3 regions of the Pantoea sp. XAF26B01_ASV70 genome follow, and region 2 is predicted to be linked to each of the others. Evidence: predicted binding sites of a transcription regulator. Region 2 holds the regulator's gene; each other region holds the start of a gene.
The links. The regulator PurR, encoded in region 2, represses purine synthesis genes. The targets are predictions, from matches to a motif close to CANGCAAACGTTTGCNTG.
Positions count from the first base shown of each region.

Region 1: the regulator PurR is predicted to act here: its motif matches at 1,939-1,956, upstream of serA (phosphoglycerate dehydrogenase).
Region 3: the regulator PurR is predicted to act here: its motif matches at 3,025-3,042, upstream of ACX8ZY_RS19440 (NCS2 family permease).

Region 1 covers NZ_CM137251.1:856,130-862,671, reverse strand. Annotated here, with positions in the region: gene ACX8ZY_RS04140 (5-formyltetrahydrofolate cyclo-ligase) at 1-276, shown strand, start outside; gene serA (phosphoglycerate dehydrogenase) at 621-1,859, opposite strand; gene rpiA (ribose-5-phosphate isomerase RpiA) at 2,139-2,798, opposite strand; gene ACX8ZY_RS04125 (LysR family transcriptional regulator ArgP) at 2,981-3,886, shown strand; gene ACX8ZY_RS04120 (oxidative stress defense protein) at 4,143-4,865, opposite strand; gene argO (arginine exporter ArgO) at 5,009-5,632, opposite strand; gene mscS (small-conductance mechanosensitive channel MscS) at 5,757-6,542, opposite strand, start outside.
Region 2 covers NZ_CM137251.1:2,371,192-2,377,733, forward strand. Annotated here, with positions in the region: gene ACX8ZY_RS11090 (TetR/AcrR family transcriptional regulator) at 1-37, shown strand, start outside; gene nemA (alkene reductase) at 88-1,185, shown strand; gene gloA (lactoylglutathione lyase) at 1,302-1,709, shown strand; gene rnt (ribonuclease T) at 1,830-2,498, shown strand; gene ACX8ZY_RS11110 (Grx4 family monothiol glutaredoxin) at 2,542-2,877, opposite strand; gene ACX8ZY_RS11115 (C40 family peptidase) at 3,243-4,040, shown strand; gene cydH (cytochrome bd-I oxidase subunit CydH) at 4,087-4,176, opposite strand; gene purR (HTH-type transcriptional repressor PurR) at 4,458-5,483, shown strand; gene punR (DNA-binding transcriptional activator PunR) at 5,480-6,385, opposite strand; gene punC (purine nucleoside transporter PunC) at 6,493-6,542, shown strand, end outside.
Region 3 covers NZ_CM137251.1:4,136,026-4,142,567, forward strand. Annotated here, with positions in the region: gene glyQ (glycine--tRNA ligase subunit alpha) at 1-154, opposite strand, end outside; gene ACX8ZY_RS19425 (acyltransferase) at 376-1,371, shown strand; gene ACX8ZY_RS19430 (GlxA family transcriptional regulator) at 1,356-2,288, opposite strand; gene yieH (6-phosphogluconate phosphatase) at 2,300-2,959, opposite strand; gene ACX8ZY_RS19440 (NCS2 family permease) at 3,112-4,425, shown strand; gene ACX8ZY_RS19445 (4'-phosphopantetheinyl transferase family protein) at 4,462-5,211, opposite strand; gene ACX8ZY_RS19450 (helix-turn-helix domain-containing protein) at 5,524-5,991, shown strand; gene ACX8ZY_RS19455 (malonic semialdehyde reductase) at 6,063-6,542, opposite strand, start outside.

The DNA.
Region 1 (6,542 bases), 1.5 Mb from region 2:
CGCATTCCTGAACCGCCGCTGGATATCCGGCAGGTGATCACCCTTGATCAACTGGATCTGATGATGGTGCCGCTGGTGGCGTTTGATCAGCATGGGCAGCGTCTGGGGATGGGCGGCGGCTTCTACGATCGCACCCTGCAGAACTGGCGGCAGCACGGTTTTTTGCCGGTGGGCCTGGCACACGATTGTCAGCAGGTCGATAGCCTGCCGGTGGCAGAATGGGATGTGCCTTTGCCGGCGGTAATGACGCCATCAAAACTCTGGCAGTGGGAGTAGAAGAGTCGCTTTTGCAGACAAGTGAAAACCCATACCTGGGCGCATCTGGCAGCAATGAAATAGCTTAACGCGCAGGGAACATGGTCAGAAGAGGAAAGCGTCCCGCCGCCCGAATAAAAACGCCGGGAGCGTTTTTAAACAACGCAACGCGTTGGCCCGGTTACGGGCGCACCTCAGGGATGAGGTGCGTAATCGCGCGGGCCGGGCATGCCATGGATGGCGGCTTTTGCATCTTTCCGATCTGACCGTGTTCCCTTCGCAGTCTCGGTCTTACAGCAAATCGGGACAGCCTGTATTAACTACCTGAAGAGACGCGACTAAGCGCCTGTTCAGGTTGGTAGCGCTTAGTAAAGCAGACGGGCGCGAATGGTACCCGGAATCGCCTTCATCAGTTGCAGCGCGTTCTCAGCCACTTCCGGCTCTGCATCAATGTCGATCACCACATAGCCCATAAACGGCGAGGTTTGCAGATACTGGGCGGCGATGTTGATGCCCTGCTCGGCAAAAATCTGGTTGATGGCCGTCAGCACGCCAGGGCGGTTCTCATGGATATGCAGCAGACGACTGGCGCTGATACCGTGAATCGGCAGTGACACTTCGGGGAAATTCACCGCCGACAGGGTCGAGCCGTTATCGGAGTATTTCGCCAGCTTGCCCGCCACTTCAATGCCGATGTTCTCCTGCGCTTCTTCCGTCGAGCCGCCAATGTGCGGCGTCAGGATCACGTTGTCGAACTCACTCAGTGGAGAGATAAACGGCTCGCTGTTGGTAGCTGGCTCGCTCGGGAAGACGTCGATGGCTGCGCCACCCACATGCTTGCTGGCCAGCGCATCGCACAGCGCCGGGATATCCACCACCGTGCCGCGTGAGGCGTTAATCAGCAGCGCGCCAGGCTTCATCTGCGCCAGCTGCTCTGCACCAATCATATCCTGTGTAGAGACGGTTTCCGGCACGTGCAGGCTGACCACATCGCTCATGTTGAGGAGATCGGCCAGATGGCGTACCTGCGTGGCATTACCCAGCGGCAGCTTATTTTCAATGTCGTAGAAGAAAACATGCATACCCAGGCTTTCTGCCAGCACGCCCAGCTGCATTCCGATATGGCCGTAACCGATAATACCCAGTTTTTTGCCACGCGCTTCAAATGAGCCTTTGGCAATCTTATTCCAGATGCCACGGTGTGCTTTCGCATTCGCTTCCGGGATGCCACGCAGCATCAGCAGCATCTCACCAATCACCAGCTCCGCAACCGAGCGGGTATTTGAGAACGGCGCATTGAACACGGGAATACCCCGGCTGGCAGCCGCCTGCAGATCAACCTGGTTGGTACCGATACAGAAACAGCCAACGGCGACCAGCTTTTCAGCCGCCGCAAAAATCTCTTCAGTGAGCTGGGAGCGGGAACGGATACCAATAAAGTGTGCATCACGGATCGATGCTTTTAACGCGTCGGAGTCCAGTGCGCCCTTATGGAATTCGATGTTGGTATAGCCTGCAGCCCGCAGGTTCTCCAGCGCGCTCTGATGGACACCTTCCACCAGCAGGAACTTAATCTTATCTTTTTCCAGTGATACCTTTGCCATTTCCCGATCCTATTCAGCATTCAATGAGGACTACCATAAGCCAGCCTTCTGTCAAAATATCAAAAAAATCGCGTCGGGCAATACAAACGATTGCCCGGCCGCCAGCACGGCAGCGGCTGACGGCAGCACATTGCCGGACAAAATAAGGAGGTCGGACTGGAAGAGAGAACGAACCCGCTGCCGATGACGGTTATGTGACATAAGTCACCAAATTTCACCGCAGCGAGAAAAGATGATTTGCAGGCAGAAATAACCGACGCCGCATCGACGCCGGACAGATCATTTTTTGATGGTTTTCACGCCATCAGGCCCGCCAATCAGTGCAATATCGGCACCACGCGCGGCAAAAAGGCCCACGGTAACGACGCCAGGCAAGGCGTTGATGGTTTTTTCCAGCTCAATGGGATCGAGAATGCGCAGATTATGCACATCGAGAATAATGTTGCCGTTATCGGTGACCACGTTCTGACGATACTCAGGCAAGCCGCCCATTTTCACCAACTGACGCGCCACATAACTGCGCGCCATCGGGATCACCTCGACCGGCAGCGGGAAACGGCCCAGCACATCGACCTCTTTTGAAGCGTCAGCGATACAGATAAAGGTTTCAGCCACGGCGGCCACGATCTTTTCGCGCGTCAGCGCCGCGCCGCCGCCTTTGATCATCTGCATCTGTGGGTTGATCTCATCCGCGCCATCTACGTACACCGACAGCAGGTCAATCTCGTTCAGGTCGAACACCTGAATACCTAGGCTCTTCAGCTTCTGGGTTGAGGCATCCGAGCTGGAGACGGCACCTTCAATCTGATGCCTGACCGTGGCAAGCGCATCGATAAAGTGGGCAGCGGTGGATCCGGTGCCCACACCAACAACGGTGCCCGGCTGCACGTACTCAAGTGCAGCCCAGCCAACGGCTTTTTTCAGTTCATCCTGGGTCATGGTATGTTTAAAACCTGTGCGACAACGAAGTGCGCGTAGTATAAAACAAGGCTTGCTGAAAATGCTCGGCTGACCGACGTGGATTTATCGCTTTGGAAGCCAGCCCACAAAAAACAAGAGAGCCATCACAGGTGATACTTTTGTGGCATAGTGACATCCATCCTGAAGGAGAGAGAAGAATAATGAAACGCCCGGATTATCGAACGCTTCAGGCGCTGGATTCAGTGATCCGCGAACGCGGATTTGAGCGTGCCGCTCAAAAATTATGTATCACCCAGTCAGCGGTTTCACAGCGTATCAAGCAGCTGGAGAATCTGTTTGGTCAGCCGCTGCTGGTGCGAACCGTGCCACCACGTCCGACCGAACAGGGTCAGAAACTGCTGGCGTTGCTGCACCAGGTGGAACTGCTGGAAGAGGAGTGGCTGGGCGATGAGAACAGTGGCACCACGCCACTGCTGCTGTCGCTGGCGGTCAATGCCGACAGTCTGGCGACCTGGCTGCTGCCTGCGCTGAAAGATGTGCTGGCAGATTCCCCTGTACGCCTGAATCTGCAGGTCGAAGATGAAACCCGCACCCAGGAGCGTCTGCGTCGTGGTGAAGTGGTGGGTGCGGTGAGTATTCAGCCGCAGCCGCTGCCCAGTTGCCTGGTGGATCAGCTCGGTGCGCTCGACTACCTGTTTGTAGCGTCGCGCGACTTTGCCGATCGCTTCTTCCCCAACGGCGTCACCCGCTCTGCCCTGCTGAAAGCGCCTGCGGTGGCGTTTGACCATCTTGATGATATGCATCAGGCCTTCCTGCAACAGAACTTTGATCTCTCACCGGGCAGTGTGCCCTGCCACATCGTGAACTCCTCTGAAGCCTTTGTGCAGATGGCGCGACAGGGTTCAACCTGCTGTATGATCCCGCATCTGCAGATTGAGCGTGAGCTGGCGAGCGGTGAGTTAATAGATCTGACGCCAGGCTTGTGTCAGCGCCGGATGCTCTACTGGCATCGTTTTGCGCCGGAAAGCCGGTTAATGCGTCGGGTGACCGATGCGCTGATTGCGCATGGACATCGGGTACTGCGTCAGGATGACGTCGCAGCCTGAAAACAAAAACGGGGCGAAAGCCCCGTTTTTACTGCTGACAAATTATGCCCCGAACGGCTGTAAGGATGGATTGGCTCAGGGAACAAGGTCAGATCGGAAAGGCGCTTAAGCCAATCCCTGGCCGCTCGGCCCGCGCCGTCCATGGCGCGGGACGCTTTCCTCCTCTGACCATGTTCCCTTCGCTTTGAATTTATTCATTGCGGTCAGATCCTGAGATTCATCGGCAGTCTTAACGGGGCATCAGCCCCATTTTGCACTATGGCGTATTGGGCTTGATCTCAAACACCACATCAACCTGATCGTCAAAGTTGATGCTCTGCTGATCGTAGGTCTCCTGCGCCGAGGTATCTGCCGCTGCAGCCGCTTTATACATACGGTTCATCGGCATCGGCTGATAGTTAGCGACCTGATAACGAATGCTGTAGATCGATCCCAGCTTCGCGTTAAAGCCTTCAGCCAGCTGTGATGCCTGCTGAGTCGCATTTTTAATCGCTGCTTTACGCGCCTGCTCTTTGTAGCTCTCCGGATTTGCCACGCCTAACTCGACGCTACGCACCTCATTCAGACCGGACTTCAGCGCCCCGTCCAGCAGATCATTCAGCTTGTCCAGCTGACGCAGGGTTACCTGCACCTGACGCACCGCACGGTAGCCTTTCAGGACGGATTTACCCTCTTTGGTGTAATCGTACTCAGGCTGGGTGCTCAGGTTTGCCGCATCAATATCTTTCTTCTCAATGCCGTTTTTCTGCAGAAAATCGAAATATTGTGCAACCCGGCTATCCGCCTGCTTTTTCGCATCTGCGGCATCTTTTGACGACACGTTCACCACGATAGAGAGCGTGGCGATATCGGGACGGGCATCGACCGTTGCCTTGCCTGAGGTCACCACGTGTGGCCCGTTCGGTAACTCATCAGCGTGTACGCCAGGCAATGCCCCGGCGCTCATGATTGCGGCCAGAGCCAATGCTTTCAGTTTCATGAAAGTCCTCCTTGAAAAGGTACTATGACGGCTTCCAACCGGCGAAGCCCAACAGCGCATCAGTATACGCCATGCTTTGAGTGGTCATTATGGCAAAAGTTCGGCCTCCGCGCGGCAATAACCGCATCGGATCGACGTTGGGATCAAAATCCGGCAATGCCCTGGCGCGCCAGTTGCAGGGCGATAAACCACATCACCGCGCCCACCAGCAGGTTGATGATGCGCTGGGCTTTGGCGGTGCGCAGGCGTGGTGACAGCCAGGCGGCCAGCAGCGCCAGACCAAAGAACCACAGGATCGACGCACTGATGGTGCCCAGCGCAAACCACTGACGCGCGGTGGTGGTCGGCAACTGACCGCCAAGACTCCCCAGTACCACAAAGGTATCGAGATAGACGTGCGGGTTGAGCCAGGTCACTGCCAGCAGCGTCGCGATAATGCGTCCCCTGCTCTGCTTTAATGGCTCACCATCCGCCAGATCGGCGTCGCCGCGAAAAGCGCTACGCAGTGCGCCCCAGCCATACCACAACAGAAAGGCTACACCCGCCCAGGTGATCACCATCAGCAGCAGTGGAGACTGGCTCAGCAAGGCGCTGCCGCCAAAGATCCCACCGCAAATCAGCAGAATATCGCTCAGCGAGCAGAGGGCCGCCGTCATCAGATGATACTGACGCTTCACGCCCTGATTCATCACAAAAGCGTTCTGCGGGCCCAGCGGCAGAATCAGCGCGGCGCCCAGGGCAAGCCCCTGAAAATAGAGAGATAACACAGAATTATTTCCTCACATCGTTAGAGGAGGAGAAGTATAAAGAGAGAGGATGATTAGCGGAAATTGAAAGAATTAATCTGCGATTAGCAAAATGAATGGGCGACAGACGCCGCCCACTGAAAGATTACTGTGGCTGAACCTGGGTTGCTTCTGCTTCAGGCGTCGGCTTCTGATGCAGATGCACATCCATCTGCGGATAAGGAATACCAATCCCTTTTCCATCCAGCGCACGCTTAAAGTTCTTCAGCAGATCCCAGTAAACGTCCTGCAGGTCGCCGCTGTTGCTCCAGCAACGCACCACAAAGTTCATAGAGGAGGCTGCCAGTTCGTTAAGACCGATCTGAATACCTTTATCTTTCAGCACGCGGCTATCCGCTTCTACAACCTGTTGCAGTAAGGCGATCACTTCATCCACATCCGCCTCGTAAGCCACGCCAATGATAAATTCATTACGGCGAACCGGTTCACGCGAGAAGTTGACGATGTTCCCGCTGATGATCTTGCCGTTTGGCACCACCACGATTTTGCCGTCTGCCGTTCTCAGCGTGGTGGAGAAAATCTGCACATGCAGCACGGTTCCCATAACGCCGCCCAGATCGACGAACTCGCCGGTGCGAAACGGACGGAAGGTGACCAGCAGAACGCCTGCAGCAAGGTTAGAGAGTGACCCCTGCAGCGCCAGACCCACGGCCAGACCCGCAGCACCCAGCACGGCAATCACCGAGGCGGTCTGCACACCGATGCGTCCCAGCGCTGCGATAACGGTGAAGGCGATAACCCCATAGCGCACCAGTGCGGAGAGGAAGTCCGCCACGGTAGCGTCTATGTGACGGGCGCGCAGCAGGCGATTTACGGCATTAGAAATGATACGGGCGATAATCATCCCGATAATAATGATGGCAATAGCTGC
Region 2 (6,542 bases):
ATTGAGTACCATCGAACAGTGGCTTGAACGCCGCTGATTTTTAAAAAACATGTTTGTAGACGACTGGTCTACTAATCAGGAGCTATTATGGCGAGTACCCAGCTGTTTCGTCCGCTAAAAGTCGGTGCAATTACCGTCCCAAACCGCGTATTTATGGCGCCACTGACCCGTCTGCGCAGCATTGAGCCAGGCGACATCCCTACCCCGATGATGGCTGAATATTATCGCCAGCGCGCCAGCGCCGGTTTGATCATCACCGAAGCGACCCAGATCTCTTTCCAGGCGAAAGGCTATGCCGGTGCGCCAGGCTTACATACTCAGCCACAGATTGCAGCGTGGAAAGCGATTAACGAAGGCGTGCATCAGGCTGGCGGTCACACCGCAGTACAGTTATGGCACACCGGTCGTATCTCACATAACAGCGTGCAGCCGGAAGGCAAAGCACCGGTTGCTCCATCGGCGATTGCCGCTGGCACCCGTACCTCACTGCGTGCTGAAGATGGCAGCGTCTATCGCGAAGATACCTCAACGCCGCGTGAGCTGACAGTGCCAGAGATTAAGCAGATCGTGGCAGATTTTGGCCAGGCTGCGGCCAACGCGCGTGAAGCGGACTTTGACCTGCTTGAGCTGCACTCGGCGCACGGTTACCTGATGCACCAGTTCCTGGCACCAGGCTCAAACCAGCGTACTGATGAATATGGCGGCAGCATCGAAAAACGCGGTCGCTTTGCGCTGGAAGTGGTTGATGCGGTGATCGCTAACTGGTCAGCCGATCGCATTGGTATTCGCGTCTCACCTATCGGCAGCTTCCAGAATCTGGACAACGGCCCGGATGAAGAGGAAGCGGCGCTGTGGTATATCGGCGAGCTGGCAAAACGCAACATCGCCTATCTGCACCTCTCTGAGCCAGACTGGGCCGGCGGTCAGCCTTATACCGACGCTTTCCGTCAGAAAGTGCGTGATCTCTTCCCGGGTGCCATCATTGGTGCCGGTGCCTATACCGTTGAGAAAGCGGATGACCTGATTGGTCGCGGTCTGATCGATGCGGTTGCGTTTGGTCGCGATTACATTGCTAACCCGGATCTGGTTGAGCGTCTGCAGCAGGACGCCCCACTCAATCCACAGCGTCCGGAAAGCTTCTACGGCGGCGGCGCGGAAGGTTATATCGACTACCCAACGCTGTAACCGGTTCGGGCTGCCGTCCGGGATGATGACGGCAGCCATTATTCAATAGCGATTTTCATCGCTATACTTAGCGCCTGAGTCATCGGGCGATGGCGTTTTATTTAAAAGAGGATGTTATGCGTTTACTTCATACCATGCTGCGCGTTGGCGATCTGCAACGTTCAATCGATTTCTACACCCGTGTGCTGGGCATGCGCGTGTTGCGTCAGAGCGAAAACACCGAATACAAATATACCCTGGCATTTGTTGGCTACACCGACGAGAGCGAAGGTGCGGTGATCGAACTGACCTACAACTGGGGCGTCGATAAGTATGACCTCGGTGATGCCTATGGTCATATTGCGCTGGGCGTTGATGACGCAGCAGCGGCCTGCGAACGTATCCGCAAAGATGGCGGCAATGTGACGCGTGAAGCTGGCCCGGTTAAAGGCGGCTCCACCATTATTGCCTTTGTTGAAGATCCCGATGGTTACAAAATCGAGCTGATCGAAAACAAAGATGCCGGTAACGGCCTCGGCAACTAAACCTGCCTGTCAGCCTGCCCGGTCGGGTGGGCTGAATCCCCTTCTCTGCGCTTCATCTGCTGCACCCGGCCCCGTTTTTTGCCATAATACGCGCTGCCCTTTTTCTGCAACGAGATCCTGATGTCTGAATCGAATTCCCCTAATGCACTCAATCAACGTTTCCGTGGCTTCTATCCGGTGGTGATCGACGTTGAAACCGCGGGTTTCAATGCGCAAACCGATGCGTTACTGGAGATTGCCGCTATCACGCTGAAGATGGATGAAGAGGGATGGATTCAGATTGACCAGACGCTGCATTTCAACGTCGAACCTTTTGTCGGGTCGCTGCTGCATCCCGAAGCCCTGGCCTTTACCGGCATCGATCCCAGCAATCCGCTGCGCGGCGCGGTCAGTGAATATGAGGCGCTGCACGCCATTTTCAAAATGGTGCGCAAGGGCATTAAAGACAGCGGCTGCAATCGCGCCATCATGGTGGCGCACAATGCCACCTTCGACCTGAACTTTATGTCAGCGGCGGCGGAACGAGCCAGCCTGAAGCGCAACCCGTTTCACCCGTTTGCCACCTTTGACACCGCGGCCCTGAGCGGGCTGGTTTTAGGGCAGACGGTGCTGGCGAAGGCCTGTATTGCGGCGGGCATGGAGTTTGACAGTACGCAGGCGCATTCTGCGCTCTATGACACTCAGCAGACGGCAACGCTGTTCTGCGAGCTGGTGAACCGCTGGAAACGGTTAGGCGGCTGGCCACTGCCCTTCGCGGAAGGCGATGCAGAAGCCACGACATCCGCATAAGGGATGCCGCAATGAAAAAGGCCGACGTGATGTCGGCCTTTTTTTATTCTGCTTCTTTAAATTTTTCTGCGGTCTCTTTGATCAGCGTCTGCAGTTCACCACGCTGTAACATCTCAACGATGATGTCGCATCCACCGACCAGCTCGCCATCGACCCACAGCTGCGGGAAAGTTGGCCAGTTAGCGAATTTCGGCATCTCGGCACGAATGTCCGGGTTCTGCAGAATATCCACGTAAGCAAAACGCTCACCGCAGGCTGACAGCGCCTGCACCGCCTGTGCAGAGAAACCGCAGCTTGGCAGTTTCGGGGAACCTTTCATGTACAGCAGGATCGGGTTTTCTGCGATCTGGCGCTGAATTTTTTCTACAGTACTCATAATTGCCTTCCTTAATTCGTCACATCGTGTTTGTTTATTGTAGCGACTTCGCAGCGTGACTGAAAACGAGATTTTGATCGCTGCCCGATTAAATCGCCATCATTGTTAAGTCCTGCTCCGGAACACCTGAATTCCTGATTATTAACAGCAGGTAACAGATTAATAATTCGTAATAATTTCGTTGATATAAGACGCTGAAAATGTTCATTTTCAGCACAATTGCGTGGGTTGCAAAGATTAATATTAAAAGGCATTACAGTTTTTAAAAGAACTGGACTAGAATGGCCTGGGCGCTGATCCTGGATCAGATTAATCTCAACTTTGTCGCGGTGCGTAGTGGCCCTGACAACTTAACTAATCAACGGACTATGCGTTTAATCATTACGTTTTTCATGCTGGCCTTTGCGCAACTGTTTTTCAACATCGCCGCTGCGTCGCCTCACGCGCCGGTGAACGTCAGTACGCATAAAGCAGAGAAAAAGAGTGCGCGCGACGATGAGCGTCGCAAGCGTCGCCCGGTCAAAACGGTGACGAAAAAGACTCGCCTCAGCCCGGTTCAAAAACTAAAAACAAAAAAACTGAAAAAAGTCGAACTCACCGCGAAACAGACGCCTGCTAAGAAGACCTCGCTAAAAACCGCCCGTCTCAGTAAGAACAAAGAGAAAAAACGTTATGGTCATCAGCGCCTGCTGAAAACCGCTGAGGTCACCACCAGCGAGACCGGCACGATTAAGATGAGCAAATCTCACCGTCAGCGCTACCAGAAGGCCCGCGAAACCGCGATGACCAAGCTGATGGGTCAGTTGGGTAAACCCTATCAGTGGGGCGGCACCTCTCCCCATACCGGTTTCGATTGCAGCGGCCTGGTCTGGTACGCCTATAAAGATCTGGTGAAGTTTAAGATCCCACGTACCGCTAACGAGATGTACCACCTGCGTGACGCCGCGCCGATCAAGCGTGAGTCGCTGGAGAAAGGCGATCTGGTCTTCTTCCGTATCAATGGTCGTGGTACTGCGGACCATGTCGGCGTTTACCTGGGTGATGGCAAGTTTATCCAGTCGCCACGCACCGGCAAAGATATTCAGATCAGCGCTTTAGGAGAAGATTACTGGCAGCGCCACTATATTGGTGCCCGTCGGGTGATGACGCCAAAAACCATACGCTGAGCAGCAGAACAACCAGAAGAGAGCCGGGATAATCCCGGCTTTTTTTTTAGTGCAGAATAGCGGTAAAACTAAAGGCCACAATCATCAGCAGACAGCCCGCGGTGGTCATTAAAGCCAGTTTAAGATCGGTACTCATTGCTTGCTCCTTAGTCACACAATCAGTAGGGGTATCGCATTTTCCCACAGGGCCCGGTAAAAATCTCGTTTTATCCGTTCAGCCTTGTTAGAATCCCGCCTTTGTTGCGCAACGCGCGCAACCCTGATTCCGTTTGCGCACGTTTTCAGGCGCTTTTACGCCGCCAGCGGCCTGTTGACTGGCCTTAAAAGCTGCATTTTTGCGGAAAAAACCCTGAGCAGACGCAAACGTTTAACACTACGCTTATCATAGAGTTAGATAAGCACCGGAGTCCGATTTTCATGGCAACAATTAAAGATGTGGCGAAACGCGCTGGCGTCTCAACGACCACCGTTTCGCACGTCATCAATAAAACCCGCTTTGTGGCTGAAGAGACGCGCAACGCGGTCTGGCAGGCGATTAAAGAACTGCACTACTCGCCGAGCGCCGTGGCGCGCAGCCTGAAAGTGAACCACACCAAAACGCTGGGCCTGCTTGCCACCTCCAGCGAAGCGCCCTATTTCGCTGAAATTATCGAAGCGGTTGAAAATCACTGCTTTGACAAAGGCTATACGCTGATTCTGGGTAATGCGCATAACGATCTGCAAAAACAGCGCGCCTATCTCAGCATGATGGCGCAGAAACGCGTCGATGGGCTGCTGGTGATGTGCTCTGAATATCCGGACGATCTGCTGCAGATGCTGGAAGAGAACCGCAATATCCCGATGGTGGTGATGGACTGGGGCGAGTCGCGCGCCGACTTCACCGACACGGTACTGGATAATGCTTTCCAGGGCGGCTATCTGGCGGGACGCTATCTGATTGAACGCGGACACCGGGATATTGGTGCAATCCCCGGCCAGATGGAGCGTAACACCGGTGGCGGACGTCATGCCGGTTTCCTGAAGGCGATGGAAGAAGCGGGTATTCAGCCACGCGCCGAGTGGATTGTGCAGGGTGACTTTGAGCCGGAGTCGGGCTATCAGGCGATGCAGCAGATCCTGTCGCAGAAGCAGCGTCCGACGGCGGTGTTCTGTGGCGGTGACATCATGGCGATGGGCGCGATTTGCGCCGCCGACGAGATGGGTTTGCGCGTCCCCCAGGATATTTCGGTGATCGGCTATGACAACGTGCGCAACGCCCGCTATTTTGCACCGGCCCTGACCACGGTGCATCAGCCTAAAGCCCAGCTGGGTGAGAAAGCGCTGGAAATGCTGCTGGACCGCATTACCAGTAAGCGCGAAGTGTCACAAACGATTGAGGTCCATCCCACGCTGATTGAGCGCCGTTCCGTGGCCGATGGCCCGTTCCGCGACTATCGCCGTTAATGCTCGCTTAACCACTCCTGATTAAGCGTTTGCGCATCACCCAGATAGCTGAGCAACCAGCCTGTCGCGGGTGATGCGCGATCTTCTGCCCAGCTGACGCAGCATGGACTGTCCGGAAACGCCACCGGCAGCGTCAGTTCAACCAGCTCGCCGCTGTCGAGCAGTGGCCTGGCCAGGTGACCGGGCACCATCGCCACACACAATCCCGCCTGCACGCACTCCAGCCCGGTTTGCCACTCCGGCACCACCAGCCGGCGCTGGTTATCCAGCGTCCATGTCATACGACGCGGCAGTGCGCGAGAAGTATCTTCCAGCACAAGGGAGGGCCAGCTCCGCAGCGTGTCATCATCTATCTGGCTCGCCTGTGTCAGAGGATGGTCGGGCGCAACCACGCAGCGCCAGTTAAGCGTGCCCATATCCCGAAAAGCAAAGCGTCCGCCCACCGGTATCGCCTGAGTGGCACCAATCGCCACTTCCACCCGGCCATCGGCCAGCGCATCCCAGACGCCGTTAAAGACTTCATAGCTGATAATCAGCTCCATATCGGGAAAGTGGCGATAGAAATCTTTGACCAGTTGTCGGGTGCGCTGAGGTTTAGCGATACGGTCAACGGCTATGCTTAGCTGGCCGCGCCAGCCGTTAGCCAGCTGCTGACACTGTCGCCGGGTGGCAAGCATTTTTTTGATGACGCTGCGCCCTTCCCGGACAAAATGCTCACCCGCCGGGGTCAGAACCACTTCGCGATGCTGCCGTTCAAACAGCGGTACCGCCAGCCAGTTTTCCAGCTGACGCACCGTATAGCTGATGGCAGAGGGCACCCGATGTAACTCCTGCGCGGCGGCGCTGAAGCTTCCTCCACGGGCGACAGCGTCAACCACCTCTAATGCATATTCTGACCACATAATCTGCCTTCAAAAATTTTAACAGCAATCGGCAAATATTACCGTTTCACAGCAGCAAACGCACCTTTTACACTCTGCCGCGTTTATCCTGCAAAAATGAGAATCAGATGCTGTCGAATAAAGGGTTTATGCCCTACCTTGCCCTGCTGAGCATGCT
Region 3 (6,542 bases), 1.8 Mb from region 2:
CCGGGCCGAGTGCGCGCAGGCAGGTCATCGGGTGTGAAGTGCCAGCGCCCACTTCCATGTCCAGCGGTTGGACAATGGTGCAGCCCTGACGCGCCCAGTAATCCTGCAAGGTCAGGATCAGCCCCTGAAAGGTTTTGGTATCAAACTTTTGCATGTTGAGTGTGCACGCGCTTCGGTTAGATTAAAAAAAGAGGCCGACAGTATACCCTTTGACCGCGCGATGTGCAGCCGTAAATCCCAGGCGCTACCGGCGCGTTTTCGCGGTGATTCAGGGCGCTGGCATACAGATGGCTCCGAATCCTGCTGGCAGCAGTTGTTGCTCTGGTCGCATTTGGCTACCCTTTTGCGCACGGACGCGATGCGCAAGAGGATGCCATGCCGCAGAAGATTTACTGGATCGATAATTTACGCGCGGTTGCCTGTCTGATGGTGATCGTGATTCATACCACCACCTGGTATATCACCGGGCCGATGGCGGTGACTGGCATCACCTGGGATGCGGCTAATCTGCTGAACTCAGCATCACGCGTCTGTGTTCCGCTGTTCTTTATGATCTCCGGCTATCTGTTTTTCGGCGAACGCAGCGCCCAGCCGCGCCATATGCTCCGGCTGGTGCTCTGTCTGTTGTTCTACAGCGCGGTATCGCTGGCCTATATCACCTGGCTGACCCCCATCAGCGAAGGGCGATCAATCCTGAAGATGCTGCAGAAGCCGGTGTTTTATCACCTGTGGTTCTTCTTTGCGCTGATCGGCATCTATCTGCTGTCGCCCCTGATCCAGGTAAAAACCGTGCAGGCGCGCTACGTGGCGCTGCTGGTGCTGGTGCTGGCGGTGCTCGCCAATCCCAATACGGTCAGCCAGTCGCTGGGGCCGTTTCACTTTCTGCCGGTTAATCTCTATGTCAGCGGTGACAGTATCTACTACCTGCTCTATGCGCTGCTGGGACGGGCTATCGGCACGATGGAGACGACCCGGCGCGGCCTGACGCCGCTGGCTGCCGGGCTGTTTATCACCTGTGTGATTGGCATTACATTGGGGACGAAACAGGCGCTGATCGTCAACGGGGCGTTTAATGACACCTGGTATCTCTACTGCGGACCGCTGGTATTTATCGCCGCGATCAGCCTGCTCATCGTGTTTAAAAACAGCCTGAACCAGCGCACGCTGCCCGGTTTAACGGTGATTGCGCGCTATTCACTGCCGATCTACGGCTTTCATGCGCTGTTCATTCACTACCTGCGAACGCATCATTACGATGATATGTCGCGTCCGTGGCTCGACCTGCCCTGGGTGTTCGGGCTGACACTGGGCGGCAGCCTGTTGCTGGGGATGGCGCTGAAACGCGTCGATACCCGTCACTTTGTCAGCTGATCGGCTTCACGCTGGCGGGCGCGCCGTAGCTGACGCGCCGATGAAAACCCCGCCGCCAGCGCCGCTTTTTCGGCAGATTCACCCTGCTGCTGACGCTGGCGTGCCACGCCAACCCGCAGCTGCTCATGGTATTCACGCACGCTAATCCCCAGATGCTGGCGAAACAGCCGCGCCAGATGGCGGCTGCTGACATGCGTGCGTCCAGCCAGCTCGGTCAGGGTCCAGCCGTGCTCAGGATGGGCAATCATCAGATCCTGCGCCCGATGAATGGCCGGATGCATGTGGTTGCGGTAACGCAGCCACGGCGAAAGTTGCGGATCGTCACCGGCACGGCGGAACCAGACTACCATCTCCCGCGCTACCGCCAGCGCGGTTTGCGTATCACAGAGCTGATTAATCAGATGCAGCGCCAGATCGATTCCCGCCGTGATGCCTGCACTGGTCCAGATATTCTCATGCCCGACAAATACCCGGTTCTCCTGCACCCGTGCGCGCGGGGCCGCGGCTTTCAGGCGGGCAATCACATCATGATGGGTGGTGCAGAGCACGTCATCCAGCATGCCTGCCTGCGCCGCCAGCAGCGCTCCCGAGCAGACGCAGACCAGCATAAAGGTCTGCGCGCGCAGCGCGGCGTGCTGGCGCATCAGCCAGTCGCGAGCCTCTCCGGCCTGCGGCGTGGCGTAACCGACCTGCGAATCATAGACGCCAGGCACCACCAGCAGACTCCCGGCGGGCAACTGTTCAGGTAACGGTTCGATACCGCCAATGGTCATGCCGGTGGAGCAGACCACCTCCGGCTGCGGGCCGATGTAGCGCAGCGTAAAGTGTTCGCCCGCCAGCTTCAGCGTCTCGGCCGGGCCGGTGAGATCCAGCGCCATCACGCCGGGCAGGGTTAAAAACCAGACGGTGTGTGTCATGCTAACCCGCGCTACACCAGATCCCAGCCACGGGCGCGCCACAGCGCAGGCAGTTGCGTCATATCATCGAAGCGCGTCACCAGGGGGTGATCCAGTTCAGGGTTGTGCGGGTCGGCGCAGTAGTAATAGACCGGAATGCCGGCGGCGATACCGGCGCGGGCGCCCGCTTCGGAGTCATCCACCAGAATGCAGCGCTCAATCGGCACCTGCATCTGTTCCGCCGCGTGGTACATCAGTTCCGGATCGGGCTTCCAGTGCAGAATGTCATAGCCGCTGTAGAGGTGCTCCGCAAACAGCGGCAGCATGCCGGTTAAGCCCAGCGAGTGCTGCATCTTTTTTACCGTCCCGTTTGAAACCACGCACATCGGCACCTTTATCTGCTCAACCAGCGCTTTCGCGCCCGGGATAGGCTGCAGTTGCTGATCAAACAGCCGCGCGACCTCTGCGCGATAGGCGGTCTCCACCTCTTCCATCGGTAGCGTCACCTGATGCGCGTCGCCGACGTCACGAATAATGTCGTAGAGTTTGACGCCCTTATACTTCTCAAACATCTGCTGCAGCGACAGTTCCAGGCCGTAACGGGCAAAGGTATTGACGTAGGCCTGGGTACAGAGCAACTCACTGTCCACCAGCGTGCCATCGCAATCAAAAAAGACGCATTCTACTGACATCAGACTCTATCCTTCGATTCAGGGGTGTGCTCCACACTCTACCGCACTCAGCGCAGATTGCGAGACTGGCAATCGGTTGCGAAAAATCATTGTATTGCCCCGGTAAAATCGCCAGGATACGCGCCGATGATTTTTTCTTCTGGATGGATGGCATGAGCAAGCAAGGCGTTTTGCAGCGCATCTTCAGGCTGCAGGAACATGGCACCACGGTGCGCACCGAAGTGATCGCGGGTATCACCACCTTTCTGACGATGGTCTACATCGTCTTCGTCAATCCGCAGATCCTCGGCGTCGCCGGCATGGATACCCAGGCGGTGTTTGTGACCACCTGTCTGATTGCCGCCTTTGGCAGCATTCTGATGGGACTGTTTGCCAATCTGCCGGTGGCGCTGGCGCCCGCAATGGGGCTGAACGCCTTTTTCGCCTTTGTGGTGGTTGGCGCGATGGGCTATTCGTGGCAGGTGGGTATGGGCGCGATCTTCTGGGGTGCGGTCGGCCTGCTGATCCTGACGCTACTGCGGGTTCGCTACTGGATGATTGCCAATATCCCGCTGAGCCTGCGCGTCGGCATTACCGCCGGTATCGGCCTGTTTATCGCCATGATGGGGCTGAAGAATGCCGGTATTATCGTGCCGAATCCCGATACCCTGGTGGCCGTGGGGAACCTGACCTCGCACAGCGTACTGCTGGGCGCGCTGGGCTTCTTTATCATCGCTATTCTGGCATCACGCAATATCCACGCGGCAGTGCTGATCTCGATGGTGGTTACTACCGCTATCGGCTGGATGCTGGGTGACGTGAAGTTTGTCGGCCTGTTCTCTGCGCCGCCTTCCATTACTTCTGTGGTCGGCCAGGTGGATATCAAAGGCGCCTTCAACATCGGCATGGCGGGCGTGATCTTCTCCTTTATGCTGGTCAATCTGTTCGACTCCTCCGGCACGCTGATCGGCGTCACCGACAAAGCGGGACTGACCGATGAAACCGGCACTTTCCCGCGCATGCAGCAGGCGCTGTATGTCGACAGCATCAGTTCAGTGAGTGGCGCGCTGGCAGGCACCTCATCCGTGACCGCCTATATCGAAAGCACCTCGGGCGTGGCGATTGGTGGCCGTACCGGCCTGATGGCCGTGGTCACCGGCCTGCTGTTCCTGCTGGTGACCTTCCTGTCACCGCTGGCCGCGATGGTGCCATCCTACGCCGCTGCGGGCGCGCTGATTTACGTTGGGGTGTTAATGACCGCCAGCCTGTCGCGCGTACGCTGGGATGATCTGACCGAAGCCGTTCCGGCGTTTGTGACCGCCGCCATGATGCCCTTCAGCTTTTCCATCACCGAAGGCATTGCGCTGGGATTCATCGCTTACTGCGTCATGAAGCTGGGTACTGGCCGCTGGCGTGAAATCAGCCCCTGCGTAGTGATTGTTGCTCTGCTGTTTGTGCTGAAGATTGTCTTTGTAGACGCGCACTAAGCGCATTCAGGGCCGCAACCGCCGGGTTGCGGCTTTTTACATTTCAGGATGCAGGCTGCGCTCGCTGGGCAGGCTGGTCAGCCGCAGAGCATGAGGCCCGATGTTGGGCTTACCCATCTCTATTTCGCGTAATGCGTGCCACTGAAAGGCGTTATCCATCTCCCACAGATGCAGACGCTGAGTCGCAGACGACAGCGCACACGACCAGACCAGCATAGGCTCCGCATCACACACCACCTGAATATCGGGATAGAGTGAAGATCGCAGCCGACCCGCACCGGGCAAAAGGCGCAGCGAATCCAGTCCCCGATCGCCCTCTCCCGTCAGCTTGAGAATGCTCTGGCGTAATGTCCAGATCTGCGTCACCGCCTCCATGGCATCCTGCTGGGCATTGATCCAGGCGATCTCGCCCGAGGTTAATCCCTGAATCAGCTGCTCCTGAGTCTGACGGCTTCTGGCATGCACAATCTCCATATCCAGACCGGCACGTCCGCCCTCTTCGGCCAGCAGCACACCCACCGTATTGCCCGCATAGGCGATGCTGAAATCGGGCAGATCGCTGTCAGCAAAAACGGGGCGTCCGTTGCTCTGGATAAGCAGGCGCGGCAGCTCACCAATGCCATAAACCCGTAGCATCAGTTGTGCCAGCAGGGTACGGGCGGCAAGAAATCGCCCACGGCGTTTGTCAGCAAACTGCTGTGCCGTGTCGGTGATAGCCTGGGGAATGCATAAATCATTAGCCGGGAAGCCGGGATCGCCCGTCCAGCGTACAAAATGACCAGCCATCTGTCGCTCCGTGAAAATGGTCAGATAATCATCAGAAGCATTGTAGGAATTTTCTTACCTTAATGCACCTGACAACGCACAGATTGGGGTAAATTCGGAATTGGATGAGCAGGCGAATGGTGTTTCATCAGGGGACACCCTCAGCAGAACCGGGTTTGATGTGCGTGCCTGATTAGCCATCCTGCTGGCAGCCGGAGTTGCTGTGACAGCGTTGTCATGCGGATGTCAGGCTGCTGTCGGGTCAGGATCGTGTTACTGCCGGACGTTTCGCCGCACACTTTTCCTTCCTGTCTGTTACTACGGAGAATGCGAATGAGCAGTATCAACAGATTCAAAGAACATCGACTGGCCCGTGCGTGGTCACAGGAACAACTGGCAGAAATGGCGGGACTGAGCACCCGCACCGTGCAGCGGATTGAAAATGGCGAGCGACCGGGGCTGGAAACACTGAGTGCGCTGGCTGCCGTCTTTGAAGTGAACGTTGCTGATCTGACCGGTCCACAGAACGGAGAGGATCAGGCGCTGGATCAGCGGATTGTTGATGCGCGCAGCAGGCTCCTCGGTGAGGCGCGCTTTTACCGTTCACTGATTACCGCAGTAGTGGTTTGCGGACTGCTGTTTGTGCTTAATCATGTGACGGCACCGGATGATCACTGGTCGCTCTGGGTCGCAGCGATCTGGGGAGCGGTGCTGTTTGTCCGGGCATTGAGGACCTTTGTTTTTCATGGCCTGACGCAGCGCTGGCAGCAAAAGCGCCTGCAAAAAATGCTGCACCGCTGAACGGTTCGGGGGGGTGACACGCTGTTTATAAGGTCATCCGCGTCGCGATTCGAATCGCGACGCGGGCAGCATCAGGCGAAACGGCTCGCCTGCTCAAAGCTCAGTCGCGGCAGGCGCGGATGCAGTTTTGACGCGTCACCATAGCCGAGGTTAATCAGCAGGTTAACCTGATACTGACCGTCGGGGAAAAAGGCGTCATTGACTTTGGCCGGATCAAACCCGGACATCGGACCGGCATCCAGACCCAGCGAACGCGCCGCCAGAATCAGGTAGCCCGCCTGCAGGCTGCTGTTACGGAAAGCGGTCTCTTTTGCCGCTTCCGGGCTGCCGGTAAACCAGCTGCGCGCATCAGCATGGGGGAACAGGGCGGGCAGCTGCTCATAGAACTCGCGGTCCCAGGCCACAATCACCGTGACCGGCGCGCTCATGGTTTTTTCCAGATTGCCGGAAGAGAGTGCCGGTTTCAGCTTCTCTTTGCCTTCCGCCGAGGTCACGAAAACAAATCGCGCAGGCGAGCAGTTCGCCGAGGTCGGGCCCAGTGCCGTTAAAGC